2 regions of the Xanthomonas indica genome follow, and region 2 is predicted to be linked to the other one. Evidence: predicted binding sites of a transcription regulator. Region 2 holds the regulator's gene; the other holds the start of a gene.
What was found. Region 2 encodes FliA, which starts transcription of late flagellar genes. Its sites were predicted from a motif close to TAAAGTTTNNCNNNCNNNGGCCGATAA; they were not measured.
Positions count from the first base shown of each region.

Region 1: a site for FliA is predicted at 2,076-2,102, ahead of Q7W82_RS08365 (GGDEF domain-containing protein). Genes of this name have one in related genera too.

Region 1 covers NZ_CP131914.1:1,908,123-1,919,051, reverse strand. The annotation lists gene Q7W82_RS08365 (GGDEF domain-containing protein) at 1-1,823, opposite strand, end outside; gene Q7W82_RS08360 (hypothetical protein) at 2,259-3,494, opposite strand; gene Q7W82_RS08355 (adenylosuccinate synthase) at 3,799-5,091, opposite strand; gene Q7W82_RS08350 (DUF2065 domain-containing protein) at 5,348-5,533, opposite strand; gene Q7W82_RS08345 (protease modulator HflC) at 5,920-6,786, opposite strand; gene hflK (FtsH protease activity modulator HflK) at 6,783-7,934, opposite strand; gene Q7W82_RS08335 (acryloyl-CoA reductase) at 8,077-9,081, shown strand; gene pilH (twitching motility response regulator PilH) at 9,164-9,541, shown strand; gene Q7W82_RS08325 (DnaJ C-terminal domain-containing protein) at 10,028-10,915, opposite strand.
Region 2 covers NZ_CP131914.1:2,959,717-2,970,645, forward strand. The annotation lists gene Q7W82_RS12785 (chemotaxis protein CheA) at 1-1,437, opposite strand, end outside; gene Q7W82_RS12790 (protein phosphatase CheZ) at 1,442-2,050, opposite strand; gene cheY (chemotaxis response regulator CheY) at 2,051-2,443, opposite strand; gene Q7W82_RS12800 (RNA polymerase sigma factor FliA) at 2,463-3,212, opposite strand; gene Q7W82_RS12805 (P-loop NTPase) at 3,209-4,093, opposite strand; gene flhF (flagellar biosynthesis protein FlhF) at 4,080-5,696, opposite strand; gene flhA (flagellar biosynthesis protein FlhA) at 5,867-7,927, opposite strand; gene flhB (flagellar biosynthesis protein FlhB) at 7,945-9,075, opposite strand; gene Q7W82_RS12825 (diguanylate cyclase) at 9,176-10,929, opposite strand, start outside.

The DNA of each region.
Region 1 (10,929 bases), 1.1 Mb from region 2:
CCGGTCGGGCGTACCAGCGGTTCGGCCTGCAGGCGTTCGCGCAGGCGACGGAACAGGCGTGGGGCGTCGGCCAGGGTGCCGCCGGGGCAGATCCACAGGAATTCTTCGCCGCCCCAGCGGGCGATGATGTCGGTGCTGCGCGCGCACTCGCGCAGCAAATCGCCCAGGTGCATCAGGGCGTGGTCGCCGCCTTCGTGGCCGTGCAGGTCGTTGACACGCTTGAAATGGTCGACATCCAGCAGCGCGATTAGCAGCGGTTCCTGGGTGCGCTCGGGCGTCGCTTCCGCCTCGCGCGCCTGCAGCCAGGCGGTGACGTAGCGGCGGTTGCGCAGGCCGGTGAGGGCGTCCTCTTCGCTCTGGCGGCGGATGGTGGCGGTGAGCTGTTCCAGTTCGCGGTGCTGGGTCTGGATCTCGTCGTTCTTGCGCGCCAGTTCGGCGTTGATGCGCCGGCGCACGCGGCCTTCGCGCACCTTGAGCAGGAAGAAGCCGGCCAGCGCCAGCAGCGCGGCCAACAGGCCGTAGAGCACGCTGCGCTGGCGCTGTTCGCGCGCCTGCAGTTGCGCGTAGGCGGCCTGTTCGGCGGCGCGGGTGCGGCCAAGCGCGGCCAATTCGCTCTTCTTGCGCGCCAGGTCAACCGCCGATTCAAGCTCGGCGATGCGGGTCTTGGATTCGACATTCACCGCGTCGTCGTTGACCGCCTTGTATTCGCGCATCAGCGCCAGCGCCTCGTGGTCGCGGCCGAGCGCGTCGAGGTTGTCGATCATGCGCGGGTACAGTTCCAGCCGCCGCGGCACGTTGTCCGAGTGCGCGAACAACTGCCGCGAGCGCTCGAACGCGGTGGCCGCGGCCTCGCGCTGGCCGAGGTCCGCCAGGGTGACGCCAAGATTGGAATAGACGATGGCGGCTTCGCCGTTGTCGCCATGATCGCCGCCATGCGCAACGTTCTCCAGCGCCGCGGCGGCTTCGCGCAACAGCGGCAAAGCCTCCTGCGGGCGATGCTGGCGACGCAGCACGTTGGCGAGGTTGTTCAGCGGCCCGACCACCGACGCCTTGTCGTCGGCGCGCGCCGACGCCAGCGCCTGCCGGTAGATGGCCTCGGCACGCGGCAGCTCGTTGGCGCCTTCGTAGGCCGAGCCGAGGTTGTTGAGCACATCGGCGCGCGCCAGTCCCTTGCGCGGCTTGGCATCGTAGGCGGCCAGCGCACGTTGTCCGTACTCGATCGCCTTTTTCCACTCGTGGGCATAGACGAACACGCCGGTGGCGTTGTGCAGCATGGCGGCGTCGTCCGGTTTGCCCAGCGCCTTGCCCACGCGCTCCACTTCGAGCACGGCGGCGATGGCATCGGGCATGCGGCCCTGCTGCGAGGACACGATGAAGATGATCTGATTGGCGTTGTACTCCACCAGGTCGGGATGGGTGCGCACCTTCGACAAGGCGATGCGGGCGACGCGCAGGGCGTCGTCCTGCGCGCCCATCAGGTAGTAGGAAGCAGCGAGCATTCGCCACAGTTCAGCGATCTTTGGTTCGTCCGGCAGTTCTTTTTCCAGGCGCCGCATCTCGCCCTCAAGCTGGGCGATGCGAGCAGCATCGCGGGGCCGCCAGATGTCGCCATTGAGCTTTTTGAGCAAACGCAGCCGCTGCTGCGGCGACAACGGCTGGGCGAGCAACGCCGAGCCGATGGACACCACGGTGTCCGGCTGACCCGCCGCGGACGCCGCGTCCACCAGTTCCAGGCCAAGGGGAACCAAGCCCTGCTTGTCGGCCGCGGCCTCCCACGCCGGCAAGCCCATGCGCAGCGCGGCCGTCGGATCGTCGGCACGCACGGCCGCCACGCAGGCTGGCAACGCCTGCGTCGGCGCGCACGCGGGCGCTGACGCTGTCTGTGCCACCACGCACGGCGCGAGCGCACCGCACCACAGCAGCGCCCCGAGCGACTGCCAAACCAAGCGACTGCGCACTGCCTTCTCCCCCAAGATGCCGCGGCGCACGCCGGAGCCCTGGGCACGGCAACCGCCGGCGCAATCTGGTTCCCCGCGTGTCGCTGCCGATGTGCAGCGACGCCGACCCGTGCGCTGCTATCGGCCGCGCAGGCGATTTCTTGAGTCTTATCCCGCGCTGTAACCGACCTAGTGCACGCTATGCCAGCACGGGCGCGCACCAGTTAGGACCGCAGCTAGCCCCTCTCCCACCGGGAGAGAGGCTGGGGTAAGGGTCGGGAACACGCCGCGCACCACACATCCCGGATCCCGACGCCCCCATCACAGCGGCGTCAGCTGCCGGAGCTGCGCGTCATCGGGAAACGCCCGCACGCGGTAGCGCGGCGGATACAGCGGCGGCTGCGGCTGCATCAGGTCGCCGAACGCAGTAATCGCCTCGTCCCAGGCCACCACGGCGACCTCGTCCCCCTCGGCGTCGTCGCGCGGGACGATCAAGGCGATCCGGTCGGCCCTGGGAAGTAACGTCTCGACGCCCTTGGTCCAGGTACAGAGCGAAAACTGCCGCGCACCGTCATCGCGCTCCTGGTAGACGCTGAACGATGCGACGAAGATGTCCTGGTCGGTGGCGTCGTGGAGCTTGTCCAGCGCCGCCTTCTGGTCGGCATAGGCAGGCGCGTCCAGCAGCCGGCGCAGGTCCGCCTGGCGCTGGCGCTGCTCGGGCAACGCCAGCGCGAACGGCACGATGCGGCGCGCTTCGTCGTAGGTGAACACCAGCGCGGACACGCTGCGCCCTTGCGCGGCCGCTTCCAGGCTCAGTTCCAGCATCGCGCCGATGGCGGCCGCATCGCGATCGCCCACCACCAGCAGGCAGTCGCGCGCCGGCAGCATGAACAGCGGATTGCCCGCCACCGGAACGCGGTACAGCACATCGGGGAGCAAGGCACGACTGGTGTCGTAGGCGTCCTGCCATGCGCCGCGGAACACGCCGGGTGCGACTTCGACGAATTGGTCGGCGGTTGCCTCGCGCAGATTGTCACGGGCGATGGTCAGGCCTTCGTCCAGGGTGATCCCCCATGCCGCACGCGGCCCCTGGAACAGCGTGGAAATCGTGTCCGGCAGATCCAGCGCCAGCAACTCGACGCAATCCTCGGCAATGTCGCGCCACGCATACGGGAATGGCGCATCGAGACCCTTCTCGAGCACGTGCTCCAGCCGCAGCTCCTCGAACATGCCGCGATTGCGGATCACCGGCATCAGCGTCGCGCGCACCTCTTCGAATGTCTTTTCCCGTCCACTCTCTTCCTGTGCGTTGAGCGATGACGTCACGTAGGCGCGCAATGCCTCGGCGCGGCCCTTGCGTGGCGCGGTCTTGTAGGCCTGATAGGCGTTGTGCAGATAGATGGTGTAGCCGTTGCCGCCGACCAGCCGGAACGCGTCGGGCTGATAGACCAACTCCTCGCGATAGCCGCGCGCGCGCAGGGCGTCGGTGTACATCCTGGCGAAGGCATCGGGACTGGGCGTGCGGTTGAACAGCGTATCGAACAGTGCAGCGAACATCGGCGGTCGTCCTTGTCGAGTGGCGGCATGCGGGTGCCGCGGCATGCTAGCGCAACTGTGCTGTCGCGCAGATGGACATGGGCTGCTGCTTGCGCGAAGGCAACCGGCAACTCCGATTGCGCGGAGCCGCAGCAAGCACGCGCGCGCTGTTCGATCAGCCGCCCACACGCCCGCACACATTCCCGGCGCGATGCCTCATGCAGCTCGGTGCGTGCAAATAAAAAGCCCCGCTGTCGCGGGGCTCTTTGGAGACTCGGCGCCTCCTTCTCCCGCGTACGGGAGAAGGATCCGCGTGCCACCTGCGTCAGGCAAACGGATCCTGCAGCACCATGGTGTGCTCGCGGTCCGGGCCGGTGGAGACGATCGAGATCGGGCAGCCGGCCAGTTCCTCCAGCGCGCGCAGGTAGGCGCGGGCGGCGGGCGGCAGTTCGTCCCACACGGTGATGCCGTGGGTGTTCTCGCTCCAGCCCGGGAATTCCAGGTACACGGGGGTGCACTCTTCCCAGCCCTGCGCGTCCAGCGGCGCGTATTCGGTGCGCTTGCCGCGGTATTCGTAGGCGATGCACACCTTCAGCTTCTCCATGCCGTCGAGCACGTCGAGCTTGGTGATGCACAGGCCGGAGATACCGTTGATGGCCACCGCGCGCTTGAGCGCGACGATGTCCATCCAGCCGCAGCGGCGCGGGCGGCCGGTGGAGGCACCATACTCGGCGCCACGGTCGCGGATGCCCTGGCCGATCTCGTCGTCCAGCTCGGTCGGGAACGGGCCGCCGCCGACGCGGGTGGCGTAGGCCTTGGCGATGCCCAGCACGTAGTCGATGTCCTGGGCGCCCACGCCGGTGCCGGCCAGTGCGCCGCCGACGGTGGTGTTGGAGCTGGTGACGTAGGGATAGGTGCCGTGGTCGATGTCCAGCAGCGCGCCCTGCGCGCCTTCGAACAGCACGCGCTTGCCCTGCTTGCGCAGGTCGTGAAGGATGCCGGCGACGTCGGACTTCATCGGCTGGACGTACTCGCCGAAGGCCAGCGCTTCGTCGAAGGTCTTCTGGAAGTCGACCGCTTCCACGCCCAGGTACTTGGTGAGCACGAAGTTGTGGTAGTCCAGCGCGGTGCGCAGCAGCTCTTCCAGCTGCGGCGGGTAATGCAGGTCGGCGACGCGGATGCCGCGGCGCGCCACCTTGTCTTCGTAGGCCGGACCGATGCCGCGGCCGGTGGTGCCGATGGCCTTGCCGCCGGCGGCCTTCTCGCGGGCCTGATCCAGGGCGATGTGGTACGGCATGATCAGCGGCGCGGCCGGCGAGATCTTCAGGCGCGAACGTACTTCCACGCCGGAGGTCTCCAGCTCCTCGATCTCCTTGCGCAGCGCGGCCGGGGAGATCACCACGCCGTTGCCGATCAGGCACAGCGCGTCGGCGCGCAGGATGCCGGACGGGATCAGGTGCAGGACGGTCTTCTTGCCGTTGATGACGAGGGTGTGGCCGGCATTGTGGCCGCCCTGGAAGCGGACGACGGCGCCGATTTCCTCGGTGAGCAGATCGACGATCTTGCCTTTGCCTTCATCGCCCCACTGGGCGCCGAGCACGACAACTGACTGACCCATGGCTGGGTAACTCCTGGTTTGCTGCGCGACCGTCGGGGCCACGCGGATGTGGTGGCCGTGCGGGGACGACCGGCACCGGTGCGGCCGCTCCATCGGGGAGCGTCCAGGCGGCGGCGGACCCATACACGGAAAAAGCCGGTCGAGACGCTCGCGTGGAGCGGGCCCGGCCGGCTTTTGTGCATTATCCGGGTTTTGGGTGGCAGTCACCACCCCCTGACCGGCCGCGTTCAGGCCCGGCGGCCGCCACCCGCCTGGCTCAGCCGCGCACCCACCACAGCGCCAGCAGGCCCACGCCGACGGCAATGGCGCCGGCCCCACGCAACTGCCGCGGCGGCATGCTCAACATCTGCTGGACCATCCGCCGCCATGCCTCCGGCGCGGCGAACAGCAGCAGGCCTTCGAGGATCACCATCAGGCAAACCGCGGCGATGAGATCGTGCATGGCGGTCGCCAGAGATGAGTGGCCGTCAAGACGGATGCAGGAGTATCAGAGCAAGAGCAACAGCTTCCGCTGAAGCGGGTCACTTTTCTTTGCTTGTGCAAAGAAAAGTAACCAAAAGAAAGCACACCCCGACTCCGCGCCCTTCGCGCTGCGCGCTACGGGTCCGCGAACAGGACGGGATTCGCGGAAGGGGCATCCTGCCCCTGCCGCGAACGGCGCACATCCATGTGCGCCGCCCTTCGGGTTTTTCCCGCCCTGTTCGCCGCTACGTAGGGGGCCCGGCACATCAAAAGCGAAGCAAAAGCAACAATCGCAAGAGCAAAGAAGAGGCTGAGCAGGGAACCCGCCCTTACGAATCCCCAATCCCCACTCCCCAATCCCACCCCTCAGCGATCGCTCTTGAGGTACTGCAGGAAGGGATCGTTCTTGTCGAGCACGATCACGCCGTTGCCGTCGGCCATGGCGCCGCGGTAGGCCTCCAGGCTGCGGTAGAAGGCGTAGAACGACGGGTCGGCGGAGCCGGCCTTGCCGTAGACGCTGGCGGCCTCGGCATCGCCTTCGCCGCGCAGCTTCTGCGCGTCGCGCTCGGCCTCGGCGACCAGCACCGTGCTCTCGCGGTCGGCCTGGGCACGGATGGTCAGCGCCTGCTCCTCGCCCTCGGCGCGCAGCTTGGCCGCTTCCTGCTTGCGCTGCGCGCGCATGCGCTCGTACACGTCGGTGATCACCTGGCTGTCGGTCGGCAGGTCGATCTGCTTGATGCGCAGGTCGACGATCTGCATGCCCAGGGTCTTGCTGGCCGCGTTGATCGCCACCAGCTGCTTGGCGATCAGTTCGCTGCGGTCGCCGGACACCAGCTGCTGCAGGGTGCGCGAGTTGATCTGGTTGCGCAGCGAGTCGGTGATGATCGGCGCCAGCAGGCTGTTGGCCACCTTCTCGTCGCCGCCCTGGGTGGCGCGGTAGAAGGCGCGCACGTCGGAGATGTAGCCGATGGCGAAGAAGCTGACGCTGACGTCCTTCTGCTCGGCGGTGAAGTAGCGCGCGGGGGTGGTGTCGATCACCTGGAAGCGGCGGTCGAACATGCGCACCGACTCGACCAGCGGCACCTTGAAGTGCAGGCCCGGCTTGAGGTCGGCACGCACCACGCGGCCCAGGTTCAGCACCATCGCCGCCTTGTCCTCGGGCACCACGAACACCGAGCTGAGCAGCGCGAACAGCGCGACGACGGCAATGCCGGCCCACAATGACAGTTTCATCGCTGGATCTCCTCACGGCCGGTCGGGCGCGGCGTGCGCTCCGGGTTGCGGACACTTTCGGCCGAACTGCTGTTCAAGGACGGCATCAGCACCTCCTGCGGCACCGTCGGCAGCGATCCGCCGGTGGTCGGCGAGGTCGGCGGGGTGGACGTGGCGGGCGCCTTGCCCTCGGCCGGCATCGGCACGTAGATCAGCTGGCGGCCGTCGCCGCCGATGACCTTGCGGTTCTCCGCCAGCACCTGCTGGATTGTCTCCAGCCACAGCCGCTTGCGGGTGACCTCCGGCGCGTTCTGGTACTGCTGCTGCAGCAGGGTGAAGCGCTCGGCATCGCCCTGTGCGCGGGCGATCGCCGCTTCCTTGTAGCCTTCGGCGACGGTACGGGTGCGTGCCGCCTGGCCGCGCGCCTCCGGCACCACCTTGGCGGCGTAGGCCTGGGCCTCGTTGATCAGCCGCTCCTTGACCTGCTGGGCGCCGTTGACCTCGTCGAAGGCCGACTTCACTTCCTCCGGCGGACGCGCGTCGGGCAGGGTCAGGCCGGTCACGATCAGGCCGGTGTGATAGGCCTTCAGCGCGGCCTGCAGGCGCTCGCGCGCGGCCACCGCCATCGGGCCGCGGTTGTTGAGCACCGTGTTGAGATCGGAACGGCCGATCTGTTCGCGCACCGCGCTCTGCGCGGCCTGCTCCAGCACCAGGTCGGCATTGCGCGCACCGAACACGTAGGTGCGCGGGTCCTCGACCCGGTACTGCACGTTGAGCGAGACGTTGACGATGTTCTCGTCGCCGGTCAGCACCGGCAGTTGGCTGTCGAAGGTCTTGATGCGGGTGGCATCGACCTTGCGCACGGTCTCGATCGGCCACGGCAGCTTGAAGTTCGGGCCGGGTTGCAGGATCCGCGAGAACTGGCCGAAGCGCAGGACCACGCCGCGCTGCTGCTCGCCGATCAGCTGGAAGCTGCTGAACAGCAGCAGCAGCACCACCGCGCCCAGGATCCAGCGGCCGATGCCGCCGCCATCGCCGAACAGGTCCTTCAACGGACCGGGCAAGCCGCCCCACTTTCCTCCCCCACTGCCGCCACGCGGCGGCCAGGGACCGCGCCCGTGATTGTCCGGGCCGTCTCCGCCCTTGCCGCCAGGTGTGTTCCAGGCCATGCATGCTCCAAGAAGGAAGGTGGCGACGCGTCGGTCACGCGCCGGTCACCGGATAATGAGTCGCCGATTCTACAAGATGGGGCAGGCCCGCCGTTTCGAAAGGGTATCTTGGTGCATTCCTGCGTGCCGACCAAGGTGTTCCATGTCCGTTCCCGCCCAGTTCTCCGCCTTCCGCATCCACCAGGACGCCGCCGGCTACCACGCCGGCATCGCCCCGCTGTCGCTGGACCAGCTCAACGACGGCGAGGTGGTGATCCGCGCGGCCTGGTCCTCGGTGAACTTCAAGGACGCGCTGGCCGGCACCGGCCAGGGCAAGATCCTGCGCCGCTTCCCGCTGGTCGGCGGCATCGACGTGGCCGGGCACGTGGTCGCCTCCAGCGATCCGGCGTTCAAGGAAGGCGATGCGGTGCTGGTCACCGGCTGCGGCCTCAGCGAGACCCGCGACGGCGGCTACAGCGAGTACGTGCGCCTGGAGTCGAAGTGGGTGGTGCCGCTGCCGGCCGGGCTGAGCCTGCGCGAGAGCATGGTGCTGGGCACCGCCGGCTTCACCGCGGCGCTGGCGCTGCTGCGCCTGCTCGACAACCGCCAGACGCCGGCGCATGGCCCGCTGTGCGTGACCGGCGCCACCGGCGGGGTCGGCTCGCTGGCGATCGACATCTTCAGCCGCGCCGGCTTCGAGGTGCATGCGGTCAGCGGCAAGGCCGACCGCGCCGCGCAGCTCAAGGCCTGGGGCGCCACCCAGGTGCTGGGCCGCGAGGCCCTGCAGACCACGCGGCCGCTGGACTCGGTGCGCTTCGGCGGCGGCCTGGACAACGTGGGCGGGGCGATGCTGACCAGCCTGCTGGCGCAGACGGCGCCGTACGGCAACGTCGCCAGCGCCGGCCTGGCCGCGACCGCGGAGCTGGACATGACGGTGATGCCCTTCATCCTGCGCGGGGTATCGCTGCTGGGCATCGGCTCGGCCGGCACCGCCCGCGACCTGCGCGACCGCATCTGGCAGCACCTGGGCAGCGACTGGAAGCCGCGTCATCTGGACACGATCTGCACCCGCGAAGTGGAGCTGGCCGGGCTGCCGGAGGTCTTCGCCACGATGCTGGCCGGGCAATCGTTCGGGCGCACCGTGGTGCGGCTGGATCCGAGCGCGTAGCCACGCCGACGCTTTGTGACACGCAACGCTTTCCGCCCTCGCGTTGCTGCCACTACACTCGGAGCCTCCTAGGGGGAACCACATGGCACGCATTCTGATCGTCGACGATTCGCCGTCGCAGTTGCTGGGCATCCAGCGCATCGTGGAAAAACTGGGGCACGAAACGATCACCGCCACCGACGGCGCCGCCGGCGTGGAAGCGGCCAAGGCAGCCTTGCCGGACCTGGTGCTGATGGACGTGGTGATGCCCAACCTCAACGGCTTCCAGGCCACCCGGACCCTGCGCCGCGAACCGACCACGCAGAACATCCCGGTGATCCTGGTCACCACCAAGGACCAGGACACCGACCGCATGTGGGGCATGCGCCAAGGCGCCCGCGCCTACATCACCAAGCCGTTCTCCGAGGACGAGCTGTACGAGGTGATCGAGCGGGTGTTCAGCGGTGAGGATGTGCCGTAGAAGCCGGGATTGGGGATTGGGGATTCGTAAGGGCGGGTTTACGGGCGGCGTTTGAGCGCGCGGCGTAAGGCCGCATTGCAATCGGTGCCCCTTGTAGGAGCGGCTTCAGCCGCGACAGGGGTTACCGGTAACGCCCGTCGCGGCTGAAGCCGCTCCTACGACAAGCCGGGCAATGGATGGAACCAAAAGAAGAGCAGGTGGCGTCTCTTGTGGGAGGGGCTTCAGCCCCGACGCTTCAAAGGTCGAGGCGTCGGGGCTGAAGCCCCTCCCACAGAAAAGCAGCACAGTTGCAGACTTGCGAAGCGCGTGCGCGCCGCAGCGGCTCTAGCGCCGTCACGCTTGCAGGCGCATGACGAGCCGGGCCGCGCAAGCGGGTACCGCCGCTTTATCGGGCCGGCATGGCGGCTGAAGCCGCCCCTACAACGCCACAGTGCGAAGGGACGCCGCTCTTGCGAATCCCCAATCCCGACTCCCCAATCCCCGCAATCAAACGGCTTCGCCAAAGGCCTTGGCCAACCCGCGATACGCCTTGCGCTGCGCCTCGGTTTCCGGCGCCGGCGCCAGCACTTCCAGTTCGACGATCTGGTCGCCCGGCGGGGTACCCGGCAGGCCGCGGCCGCGCAGGCGCAGCTTGCGTCCTGCGTCCGATTCCGGGGGGATCTTCAGTTCCACTGCCCCGCCCAGGGTCGGCACGCTGATGGTGGTGCCCAGCGCCGCCTGCCAGGGCGTCACCTGCAGGGTGTAGAGGATGTTGCGGCCGTCCACCTCGAACTGCGGGTGCGCGGCGTACTCGATCTCCAGCAGCAGGTTGCTGCCGCCGTTGCCCTGCCCGCTCAGCCGGATCACCTGGCCGGGGCGCACGCCCTTGGGCACGCGCACGTCCAGTTGCTTGCCGTTGATGGTGATGCGCACGCTGTCGCCGGCATACACCGCTTCCAGCGGCACCGCCAGCTTGGCGCGGGTATCGCCGCGCGGCGCGCCCGGGGCCGGACCCGGGCCGGCGCCGCCCTGGCGGGCGCGCTGCTGGCGGGCGAACAGGCTCTCGAAGAAATCGCTGAAGCCGCCGCCGGCGCCGCCGTTGCCGAACACTTCCTCGAAGTCGAAGCCCTGCGCGCCGCCGTAGTTGGGCGGCGCGTGGAACTCCTCGCCCGGGCGGTAGCCCTGCGCGCGCAACTGGTCGTAGGCGGCGCGCTTGGGCGGGTCGCGCAAGGCCTCGTAGGCCTCGTTGACGGCCTTGAACTTTTCCTCGGCCCCAGGCTCCTTGCTGACGTCGGGATGGTACTTGCGCGCCAGCCGCCGGTACGCGGTCTTGATCTCGGCATCGCCGGCGCTGGGTTCCACGCCCAGGGTCGCGTAGTAATCCTTGAATTCCATCCATCACCTCAAAA
Region 2 (10,929 bases):
ATGCAGCACTTCGACCACGCGCGCCAGCGGCAGCGCGTAGACGGTGTCGCCGGCCTGCACCAGCAGGGTCGGCAGGATCGCCAGGGTCAACGGCACGCGGATCAGGAAGCGGCTGCCGCGGCCCAGCTCCGACTGGATCTGGATCTGCCCGCTGAGTTCGCGGATGCGCGACTGCACCACGTCCATGCCGACGCCGCGGCCGGAGATGTCGGTGACTTCGGACTTGGTCGAGAAGCCGGGCAGGAACACCAGGTGCAGGCATTCCTCGGTGCTCAGGCGGGCCGCGGCCTCGGGGTCGATCAGGCCCTTCTCGCGTGCCTTGGCGCGCAGCCGTTCCGGGTCGATGCCGGCGCCGTCGTCCTGCACCTCGATGCTGACGTAGTCGCCTTCCTGCTGCGCCGACAGGCGCACGTGGCCGCCGCGCGGCTTGCCGGTGGCCTCGCGCAGCGCCGGCGCCTCGATGCCGTGGTCGATGGCATTGCGCACCAGGTGCACCAGCGGATCGGCCAGCGCCTCGACCAGGTTGCGGTCCAGTTCGGTGTCGGCGCCGATCAGTTCCAGTTCCACTTCCTTGTTGAGGGAGCGGGCGACGTCGCGCGCCACCTTGGGGAAGCGCGAGAACACCTTGCCGACCGGCTGCATGCGCGTGCGCATCACCGCCGACTGCAGGCGCGCGGTGGCGATGTCCAGGCTGCTGACCGCGCGATCCAGTTCCTCGTCGCGCAGGCGCACGCGCAGGGTCTTGAGCCGGTTGCGCGAGAGCACCAGTTCGCCGATCAGGTTGACGATCGCGTCCAGGCGCTTGGTGTCCACGCGCACGGTGTGTTCGGGCTCGGCGGCCTTGGCCGGGGCGGCCGCGGCCTTGGGCGCGGGGCTGGGTGCGCGCGGCGCCGGCTGCAGCGCCTGCGGCGTGGCCGCCGGCGGCGCATCGCCGTGCAACTGGTCCAGCAGCGCCTCGAATTCGTCGTCGCTGATCAGGTCCGCATCGCCGGCTGCGGCGGCCTTGGGCGCGGGCGCCGGCGCGGCGCTCTTGGCCGGTGCCGGCGCCGGGGCGGCGTCGCCGTGCGCATCGAACTGCGCGATCAGCTCAGGCGGCGCGCGCGGCGGCTCCTGGCCGCTGCCGAAGGCGTCGAGCATCGACTGCAGATAGTCCAGCGACTGCTGCGCGGCGTCGAAGTGCCGCGCCTGCAAGGTGGCCTGGCCGGCACGGGCCATGCCCAGGGTTTCCTCCGCGGCGTGGCACAGCTCGACCATGGCGTTGATCGCCAGAAAGCCGGCGCCGCCCTTGAGCGTATGGAAGCCGCGGAACACGGCGTTGAGCTGGCCGCTGTCCTCTGGCGCCTGCTCCAGCGACACCAACTGCTCGCCGAGCCGGTCCAGGATCTCCTGGGCCTCGATGATGAAATCGGCAGCGATGTCGTCGGGTACGGCGCTCATAGATTTACAGTCCCAGGCCCGAGAGCAGGTCGTCGGCGTCGTTCTGCGACACGCCGTGGCGGTCCAGGCCGGGCAGGGCCGGGCCGGCCAGGCTGCCGTCGGCCTTGCGTTCTTCCTTCGGCGGCAGACCCAGCGCGCCGAAGCCTTCGTGTACGCGGCGCACGATGCCGGCGACGCGGCGGATGATCTGCCCGGTCAGGTCCTGGAAGCTCTGCGCCAGGGCCATTTCGGTGAGGTTGTGGCGGATCTTGTCGAGGATCTCGCTCTGGTCGCCGCTGAGGCCGCCGGCCGCCAGCTGGTTGGCCAGCGCACGGCATTCCTCGGCCAGGTCCAGGGTGCGGTGGCTGGCCTGTTCGGTCATCTCCACCACGTGGTCCAGGCGCGAGCAGGCATCGTCCAGCTCGCCGGCCTCGCTGGGCACCATCGGCAGTTCGCCGAGCGCCTGGCCCAGATCGCGCGCGAGCCGGCTCAGGCCCTGCATCATCGGCCGCGTGCGCCAGGCGGCGAGGGTGTCGATCTCCCTGCGCCAGCCGGCCTCGTCGCCGTTTTCCAGCGCGTCCAGCGCGCCTTGCAGGCGTTCGATCAGGGCAGTACGTTCGGCGGTGGCTTCCATTTAGGCAGTCGCCCCCAGGCGCTCGAAGATCTTGCCCAGCTTCTCCTGCAGCGTCTGCGCGGTGAACGGCTTGATGATGTAGCCGTTCACGCCGCACTGCGCGGCCTCGATGATCTGCTCGCGCTTGGCCTCGGCGGTGACCATCAGCACCGGCAGGTGCTTGAGCTTGTCGTCGGCGCGGATGTTGCGCAGCAGATCGATGCCGGTCATGCCCGGCATGTTCCAGTCGGTGACCACGAACTCGAACGGCGCCGAGCGCAGCGCGGCCAGGGCGCTGTTGCCGTCTTCGGCCTCGGCGGTATTGGTGAAGCCCAGATCGCCGAGCAGATTCTTGACGATGCGTCGCATCGTCGAGAAATCGTCCACGATCAAAATCCGCATGTTCTTGTTCACCACTGACTCCTAAGGGTTCCTATTCTTCGTCTTCCAGACCGGCATCGGCGACCTCGAACGCCTTCAGGCGTCCGCGCAACCGTACCGTGGCCTGGCCATGGATCTGACACACGCGCGACTCGCTGACCCCGAGCACCGCGCCGATTTCCTTGAGGTTCAATTCCTGCTCGTAGTACAGCGACAGCACCAACTGCTCGCGTTCGGGCAATTGCGCGATGGCCTTGCCCAGCTCGCGGCCGAATTCGCTGCGCTCGAGCATCTGCTGCGGATTGGGTCCGCCCTTGGCGATGGTATCCAGCTCGCCATGGTCCTCGATGCGCGACTCCAGGCTCAGCACCTGGCCGCGGGCGGCATCTTCCATCAAACGCAGGTATTCGGGAAGCGGCATCTCCATCGCCGCGGCCACTTCGTTGGCGGCGGCGGCGCGGCCGGTGCTCTGCTCGATCTTGCGGATCGCCGAGGCGGCATCGCGGGCGCGGCGGTGCACCGAGCGCGGCACCCAGTCGCCGCGGCGGATCTCGTCGATCATCGCGCCGCGGATGCGGATCGAGGCGTAGGTCTCGAACGAGGCGCCCTGTTCGGCGTCGTAGCTGCGCGAGGCCTCGATCAGGCCGATCATGCCGGCCTGGATCAGGTCGTCGATCTCCACGCTGGCCGGCAGCCGCGCCGCCAGGTGGTGGGCGATGCGCCGGACCAGGTCCGAGTGCTGGGCGATGTAGTCGTTGGCGCTGTTGCGCTGGACGGCGCGGTAGTGGGCGGCGGCGTTCATGCGGCCACCCCGCGCTGGATGATGCGTTCGACGAAGAACTCGACGTTGCCGCGCGGGGCGGTCGGCGCCTGCCAGCGCGCGGTGCGCCGGGCGATCTCCGAGATCGCCTGCGCCGACGGGCTGGACGGGTAGGCCTTGACCACCGGCTGCTGGCGCTGCACCGACAGGCGCAGCCAGTCGTCCTGCGGCACGCAGCCCAGGTAGTTCAGCGACACGTCGCCGAGGAACTTCTCGCAGACCCGGCTGAGCTTGTCGTACAGCAGGCGGCCCTCGTTGAGGTCGCGGACCATGTTGGCGACGATCTGCACCCGGTCCACGCCGCGCTCGCGCGAGAGGACCTTGATCAGGGCGTAGGCGTCGGTGATGGAGGCCGGCTCGTCGCAGACCACCACCACCGCGTCCTGCGCGGCCTGGCAGAAGGTCAGCACGCTGTCGGTGATGCCGGCGGCGGTGTCGACGATCATCACGTCCAGCTCGCGCTGCAGTTCGGAGAACACGTTGACCAGGCCCACGTGCTGGGCCGGCGGCAGCTCGGCCATGTAGCGGCGGCCGGAGGCGGCGGGCACCACCATCAGCCCGTTGGGCATGTCGATCAGCACCTCTTCCAGGGTGCAGCGCCCGGCGACCAGGTCGGCCACGGTGAACTTGGGGGTCAGCCCCAGCAGCACGTCGACGTTGGCCAGGCCGAGGTCGGCGTCCAGCAGCAGGGTGCGCTTGCCCATGTCGGCCAGCGCCATGGACAGGTTGACCGAGATGTTGGTCTTGCCCACGCCGCCCTTGCCGCCGGTCACGGCGATGGTGCGCACCGGACCCAGCGGTTCGCTGCGCGTCGCCGACAGGGGGAAGGCATTGGTCAGATTGACGTAGTCACGCGACGGCATGGGTCTGCTCCGGAGTACAGGGCTTATCGGCAGCGCGCCGCAAATCTTCAAGGCGCAATACCAGGCTGGCGGCGTTGGCGCGGTGCAGGTCGTCCGGCACACGCTGTCCATCGGTCACCCAGGTGATGGGGAGGCGGTGGTCCACGACCACCGACAAGGCACTGCCGAACCGCCCGGTCTCGTCCAACTTGGTCATGATGACCCCCTGTGGGTCGGCGCCGGCGAACCGGCGCACCACCTCGTCCAGGTCGGAGAAATGGGCGTTGGCAGGGAGGACCAGCAAGGATCGGACCACGCGCGAGGCGCGCAGCCAGTGCAACTGGGCGGCCAGGGCGCGGTCGCGCTGGCCCATGCCGGCGGTGTCGATCAGCACCAGCTTGTAGTCGGCCAGGCGTTCCAGCAGCTGCTGCAGCGCGGCATCGCTGTCGGCCTCGTGCACGGCGATGCCGAGCTGGCGGCCGTAGCTGTGCAGCTGTTCGCGGCCGCCGACGCGGACGGTGTCGGTGGTGACCAGGGCCACGTCGCGGGCGGCATGGCGCTCCAGGAAGCGCGAGGCCAGCTTGGCGATGGTGGTGGTCTTGCCGGCGCCGGTGGGGCCGATCAGGGCGATCACGCCGCCTTCCTCGAGGGGATCCAGCGCGGCGATCGGCAGGCGCTTGGACAGCAGGCCCAGCATCAGCCCGCGGCCGCGGTGCAGCTCCAGGTCGGCGGGGATCTGCATGACCACGTCGCGAGTGATGCCGCTGTCGAAGCCGTAGTCGTCCATCAGCTCCAGCGCCTGGGCGCGGACCGGCGAGCCGCGCAGACGCTCGTCGGTGAGGCGGTTCATCTCGCGCTCGATCATCTGCCGCATCAGCGCCAGTTCGTCGCGCAGCTGCGTCAATTGTTCGTCGTTCTGCGGGGCGGGGAAGGTCGGCACCGCCGCCAGCGCCGCCGCCGCCGGGATTCCGGCAGTGGCCGGCGCGTCGGCCTTGGCCACGCTGGGCGCGGCCGGGGCCGGGCTCGCCACCGGGGTCAGCGCCACCGCGGCGACGTCGTCGCGCCAGGCCGGCGCGGCGTCGACGGCCGGCGCCGCGGTGGCGGCGGCGAACGGGCTGGGCATCGGCACGCTGATCGGGGCGTTGCGGAACACGTCCTCGGGGATGCTGAAGTCGGCGCGGGCCGGGGCCTTGGCCGCTGCGGCCGGACGCGCTGCGGCGGCCGGCGCCGCCGCGGCGGGCATGGCCGAGGCGGCCAGCGCCGCCGGCTGGGTCAGCGGCCGGGCCGCGGGCGCGGCCGGGGCGGCCGGCGCGGCACCGCCGCGGCGTTCGCTGATCGCGGCCATCATCGCCATCGCCGGGTTGGCCGCGGCGCTCTCACCACGCGCGGCGCGCGGGGCGGGAGCGGCCGGTGCCTGCGCCGCGGCGGCGCGCGGCGCCTCGTCCGGGCGCACCGCATCCAGCGCCCGCTGCACCAGGGCTTCGTCGTAATTGCTGGCGGCGACGATCTCGATGCCCTCGTCGGTACGCCGGTTGGACAGGATCACCGCATCCGGGCCGTGCTCGTCGCGCACCATCCGGAAGGCGGTGCGCATGTCGGGGGCGACAAAGCGTTTGATCTTCATGGGTGGGAGCCGGAAATGGTGAATGGGGAATTGGGAATGGATGCGGGATCGGTGCCGGTACGTGGCGGGCCGCGGTGTCGTGTCTGGTTTTTCGTGATCGTGTTCATTGCTCTCTCCGCTGCCGGGGCAAGGGTGCGATTCCCCATTCCCTATTCCCGATTCCCGTCATCTCAACTGATCGTGCCCACCAGCTTCAGCCGCTTGTCCTCCGGCACTTCGCTGTAGGACAGGACCGACAGCGCGGGGACGCTGTGGCGGACCAGGCGGGCGAGGGCGGCGCGGACCTGCGCCGGGACCAGCACCACTGCCGGTTCGTTGCGCGCCTCCTGCTTGCTCACGCAGTCCGCCAGACTTTGGTGCAAGCGTTCGGCCAGTCCGGGTTCCAGCGCCGCGCCGTTGCCCTGGGTAGAGTCCTGCAAGACACGTTCCAATTGCGGGGCCAGGGTGAACACCGGCAGTTCCGGGGCCATGCCGGCGATCTCCTGGACGATGAAACGGCCCAGGGCGTTGCGCACGGCGGCGGTCAGCGCGCCGGGTTCCTGACTCTGCGGGGCATGCTCGACCAGGGCCTCGACGATCTTGCGCAGCTGCCGCACCGGGATCTTCTCGATCAGCAGGTTCTGCAGCACCCGCACCACCACCGACAGCGGCAGCGCCTTGGGGGTGAGATCCTCGACCAGCTTGGGCGCGCTCTTGGCCAGGGTCGCCAGCAGCTGCTGCACTTCCTCGTGGCCGAGCAGTTCCGGGGCGTGCTCACGGATCAGGTGCGAGAGGTGGGTGGCGATCACCGTGGCCGGGTCGACCACGGTGTAGCCCATGGTCTCGGCCTGGGCGCGCAGGTGCGGCTGGATCCAGATCGCATCCAGGCCGAACGCCGGGTCCTTGCCGGGAATGCCGTCGATCTTGCCGAGCGCGCCGCCCGGGTCCAGCGCCAGTTCGCGGTCCGGGTGGATGTCAGCGGTGGCCACCGGCACGCCGTGCACCAGCAGGCGGTAGGCATTGGCCGGCAATTCCAGGTTGTCGCGGATATGCACCGGCGGCACCAGGAAGCCGATGTCCTGGGTCAGCTTGCGGCGCACGCCCTTGATGCGGGCCATCAGTTCGCCGCCCTGGGCCTTGTCCACCAGCGGGATCAGCCGGTAGCCGACCTCCAGGCCCAGCGGGTCGATCGGGCGCAGTTCGTCCCAGCCCAGTTCGGCATTGGCCTGGGCCGCAGCCGCGGCCTGCGGCGCCGCCTCGGCGGCGGCCGGCGGCGGCAGCAGGCTGCGCTTCCACATCTTCCAGGCCAGCAGGCCCAGGATCAGCGCCAGCGTCAAGAAAGCGACATTGGGCATGCCCGGGATCAGGCCGACCAGGCCCAGGATCGCGGCGGCCACCGCCAGCGCCTTATGCTGGCCGAACACCTGGCCCATCATCGAGGCGCCCATGTCCTGCGAACGCGAGGCGCGGGTGACCAGCATCGCCACCGCCGAGGACACCAGCAGCGCCGGCAACTGCGCGACCAGGCCGTCGCCGATCGACAGCAGGGTATAGGTGGAGGCCGCCTGCGCGAACGGCATGCCATGCTGCAGCACGCCGACCGCCATGCCGCCGATCAGGTTGATGAACAGGATCAGGATGCCGGCGATGGCGTCGCCGCGGATGAACTTGCTGGCGCCGTCCATCGAGCCGTAGAAGTCGGCTTCCTCGCGCACTTCCTCGCGGCGGGCCTTGGCTTCCTCGCGGGTCAGCAGGCCGGCGTTGAGGTCGGCGTCGATCGCCATCTGCTTGCCGGGCATGGCGTCGAGGATGAAGCGCGCGGTCACTTCCGACACGCGCCCGGCGCCCTTGGTGATGACCACGAAGTTGATGATGGTCAGGATCGCGAACACCACGATGCCGACCGCATAGTTGCCGCCGATCACGAATTCGCCGAAGGCCTCGATCACCTTGCCGGCGGCGCCGTGGCCGTTCTGGCCGTTGATCAGGATCACGCGGGTGGAGGCCACGTTCAGCGCCAGGCGCAGCATCGTGGTCATCAGCAGCACGATCGGGAAGATGCTGAACTCCAGCGGCCGCTTCACGTACACCACCGCCAGCAGCACCATCAGCGAGATGGCGATGTTGAAGGTGAACAGGGCGTCCAGCACCGGGGCGGCCAGCGGCACCACCACCATCGCCAGCATCAGCAACACGATCACCGGGGCGCCGAGCCCGTGCTTGATCATGTCCATGACTTTGCGCGTATTCATCTGCGCGGCGGGCTGACTCATGGCTGGCTCCCCGGGGCGAATTCATCGACTTCCAGCGGCGGCAACGGCGGCATCGGCCCGCTGCGCCAGGCGCGCAGCTGGTAGACGTACGAGAGGACCTGCGCCACCGCGGAATACAGTCTCACGGGAATTTCCTTGCCGAGTTGGCCTTCCCTATACAAGGCGCGTGCCAAAGGCGGGGCCGAGATCACCGCCACCCGGTGCTGCTCGCCCACCTCGCGGATGCGGAAGGCGATCTCGTCCACGCCCTTGGCCACCACGGTGGGGGCGCGCATGCGCCCGCTCTCGTACTTCAGCGCCACCGCGTAGTGGGTGGGGTTGACCACCACCACGTCGGCCTTGGGGACCGCTTCCATCATCCGCCGCTGCGACATCTGCATCTGCATCTGGCGGATGCGGCCCTTGACCTCGGGGCTGCCGTCGCTTTCCTTCATTTCCCGGCGCACTTCCTCCCGGGTCATCTTCAATTTGCGGATGTAATTCCACTTCTGATAGGGCGCGTCGATCGCGGCCAGCAGCGCCAGCGCGCCGGCGGTGTACAGCAGCAGCCGCAGGGTGAACCCCAGGCCGTGGCCGATGGCCTGCTCCAGCGGCTGCAGCAGCAGCCCGCGCAGGAAGTCGACGCTGCCCCACAGGCACAGCAGCGCGGCACCGCCGACGAAGCCCATGCGCAGGATCGATTTCAGCAGTTCGGCGATGGTCTCGGCGCCGTACATGCGGCTCAGCCCGGCCATCGGGTTGAGCCGGTCGAACTTGGGGATCAGCGCCTGGCCGGAGAAGCGCAGGGTGCCCATCAGCACCGGCGCGGCGAAGCTGGCGGCAAAGCAGATGCCGACCAGCGGCAGCACCACCCAGAGCAGGTTCAGCAGCAGCTCGCCGAAATGGCCGAACATGGCCTCCGGATGCTGGCGCAGCGACAGGTCCGGGCGCAGCGCCTGTTTCAGCCAGGCCACCGCGCCGGCGGTCATGGAGGTGGACAGCCCCATCAGGGCGAAGACGCCGGCGCTGAACACCGCGGCCGTCGCCAGTTCGCGCGAATGCGGGATGTTGCCCTGTTCGCGGGCTTCGCGCAGACGTTTGTCTGTTGGCTGTTCTGTGCGCTCTGCGCCTTCTTCGCTCTCGGACATCGGGGGATGCGCTCGGCCAGGATCGACCCTGCGCACTGCAAGGACCGTGCCGGTCCTTGGTCGGGCACCTACCGCCGCCGCGACGCGCCTTCAGGCCCGGCTAGGCCGGCTGCAGTTCCACCCGGTCGCGGCCCAGGCGCTTGGCCTGGTACAGCGCCGCATCGGCGCGCGCCAGCAACTGCTGCAGGGATTCGCCCGGGCGGTACCAGGCCACGCCAATCGAGGCGGTGATGGCCAGCTGGCGCTCGCCGATGCGCAGCGGCTGCCCGGCGATGGTGGCGCGCAGGGCCTGCAGCCGTTCGCCGCAACTCGGCGGCAAGCCGGGGAGCACCGCCAGCAGTTCCTCGCCGCCGTAGCGACCGACCAGGTCGGCGTCGCGCAGGTTGGCGCCCAGGCGACGCGCCACCTCGATCAGCACCGCATCGCCGACCAGGTGGCCATGCTCGTCGTTGATCCGCTTGAAATGGTCCAGGTCGATCATCGCCACCGCCAGCGACGTGTGTTCGGCCTCGCTGCGGCGCATCTGCGCGGCCAGCGCATCGAGGATGCCGGCGCGGTTGAGCAGGCCGGTGAGGGCGTCGTGCGAGGCCTTTACCGCCAACGCGGCACGGGCGATCTCCAGTTCGCGCTTGTCGTGCTCCAGTTCCTCGGTACGCCGTGCCACCAGGTCGGCCAGCTCGCGCTGGCGCTGGTGCAGGCGGCGTTCGCGCCAGTGCAGCAGCGCCGTCACCAGGCCGCCGCCGAGCAGCAGGTACAGCGCCAGCATCGGCTGGCTGCGCCACCACACCGGCGCCACCGAGAACGCCACCCGCAGCGGCGCCGAGGCGCTGCGCCGGTAGGCGTCGAGCAACTGGATCTCCAGCACGTAGTGGCCCGGCGCCAACGGCGGTTGCTCGAACTCGAAGTTGGGCGTGTGCAGCCAGCGGGTGTGGGCGCCCTCGAAGCGATAGCGGAAGCTGATGCGGCTGCGTTCGTCGTACAGATCCGGCGAACCGACCGCGATGTGCAACGGATCGTCGCTCCAGGGCAGGCGCGCGCCCGCGCCGATGGCGACGCCGCCGCGGCTGAAATTCTGCAGCGCCAGCCGCGGCGCCCGCGCCGGGAACAGCCGGGACGGATCCTGCAGGTGGGTGACGCCGCGGCTGCTGCCGAGCCACACCGAGCCGTCGTGGTCCTCCAGGAAGGCCGATTCGGACATGTCGTTCCAGAGCAGGCCCTGCGCCTGGGTCAGCCGCGACCAGGCGCGTCCGTCGTACACGTCCACGCCCTGGTTGTGGCAGATCCAGATCCAGCCGTTGCGGGTACGGCGCAGGCTGTAGATCTGCAGGTCGCGCAATTGCGCATCGCCCGGCTGCAGGTGCAGGGTGTCGCCGTCGAGCCGGCCCTGCCAGGCACCCGGACCGTACAGACTGGCCCAGGCCTGGCCGTCGTCCAGCACCAGCAGCTTGCTGAGTACCGCCGGCGCCGGCGCCCCCTCCAGCGCCAGCCGCAGCGGGGTCCAGGTCTCGCCGCGCAGGCGGAAGACGCCGGCCAGACCCACCACCAGCACGCTGCCGTCGCGGCGCTGCTGGATGTCCGAATACTCGCCGCCCGGCAGCGCCTGCACCTTTTGCGGCCGCGCATCGGCGTCGGCGTGCGCCAGCAGGTAGATGCCGCGATTGGTGAGGATCCACACCCGACCGCGTACGTCCACGAATAGCTGTTTGGCGATGGCGTCCAGCGGCGGGTAGGCGCGCACCAGCCGGCCCTGGGCGTCGTAATGGCGCAGCACGCCGACCGACCCGATGCTCCACAGCGTCCCATCCGCGCCGCGTTGCAGCCCGATCATCTGCGTGCCGTCGTCGCTGGGCCAGC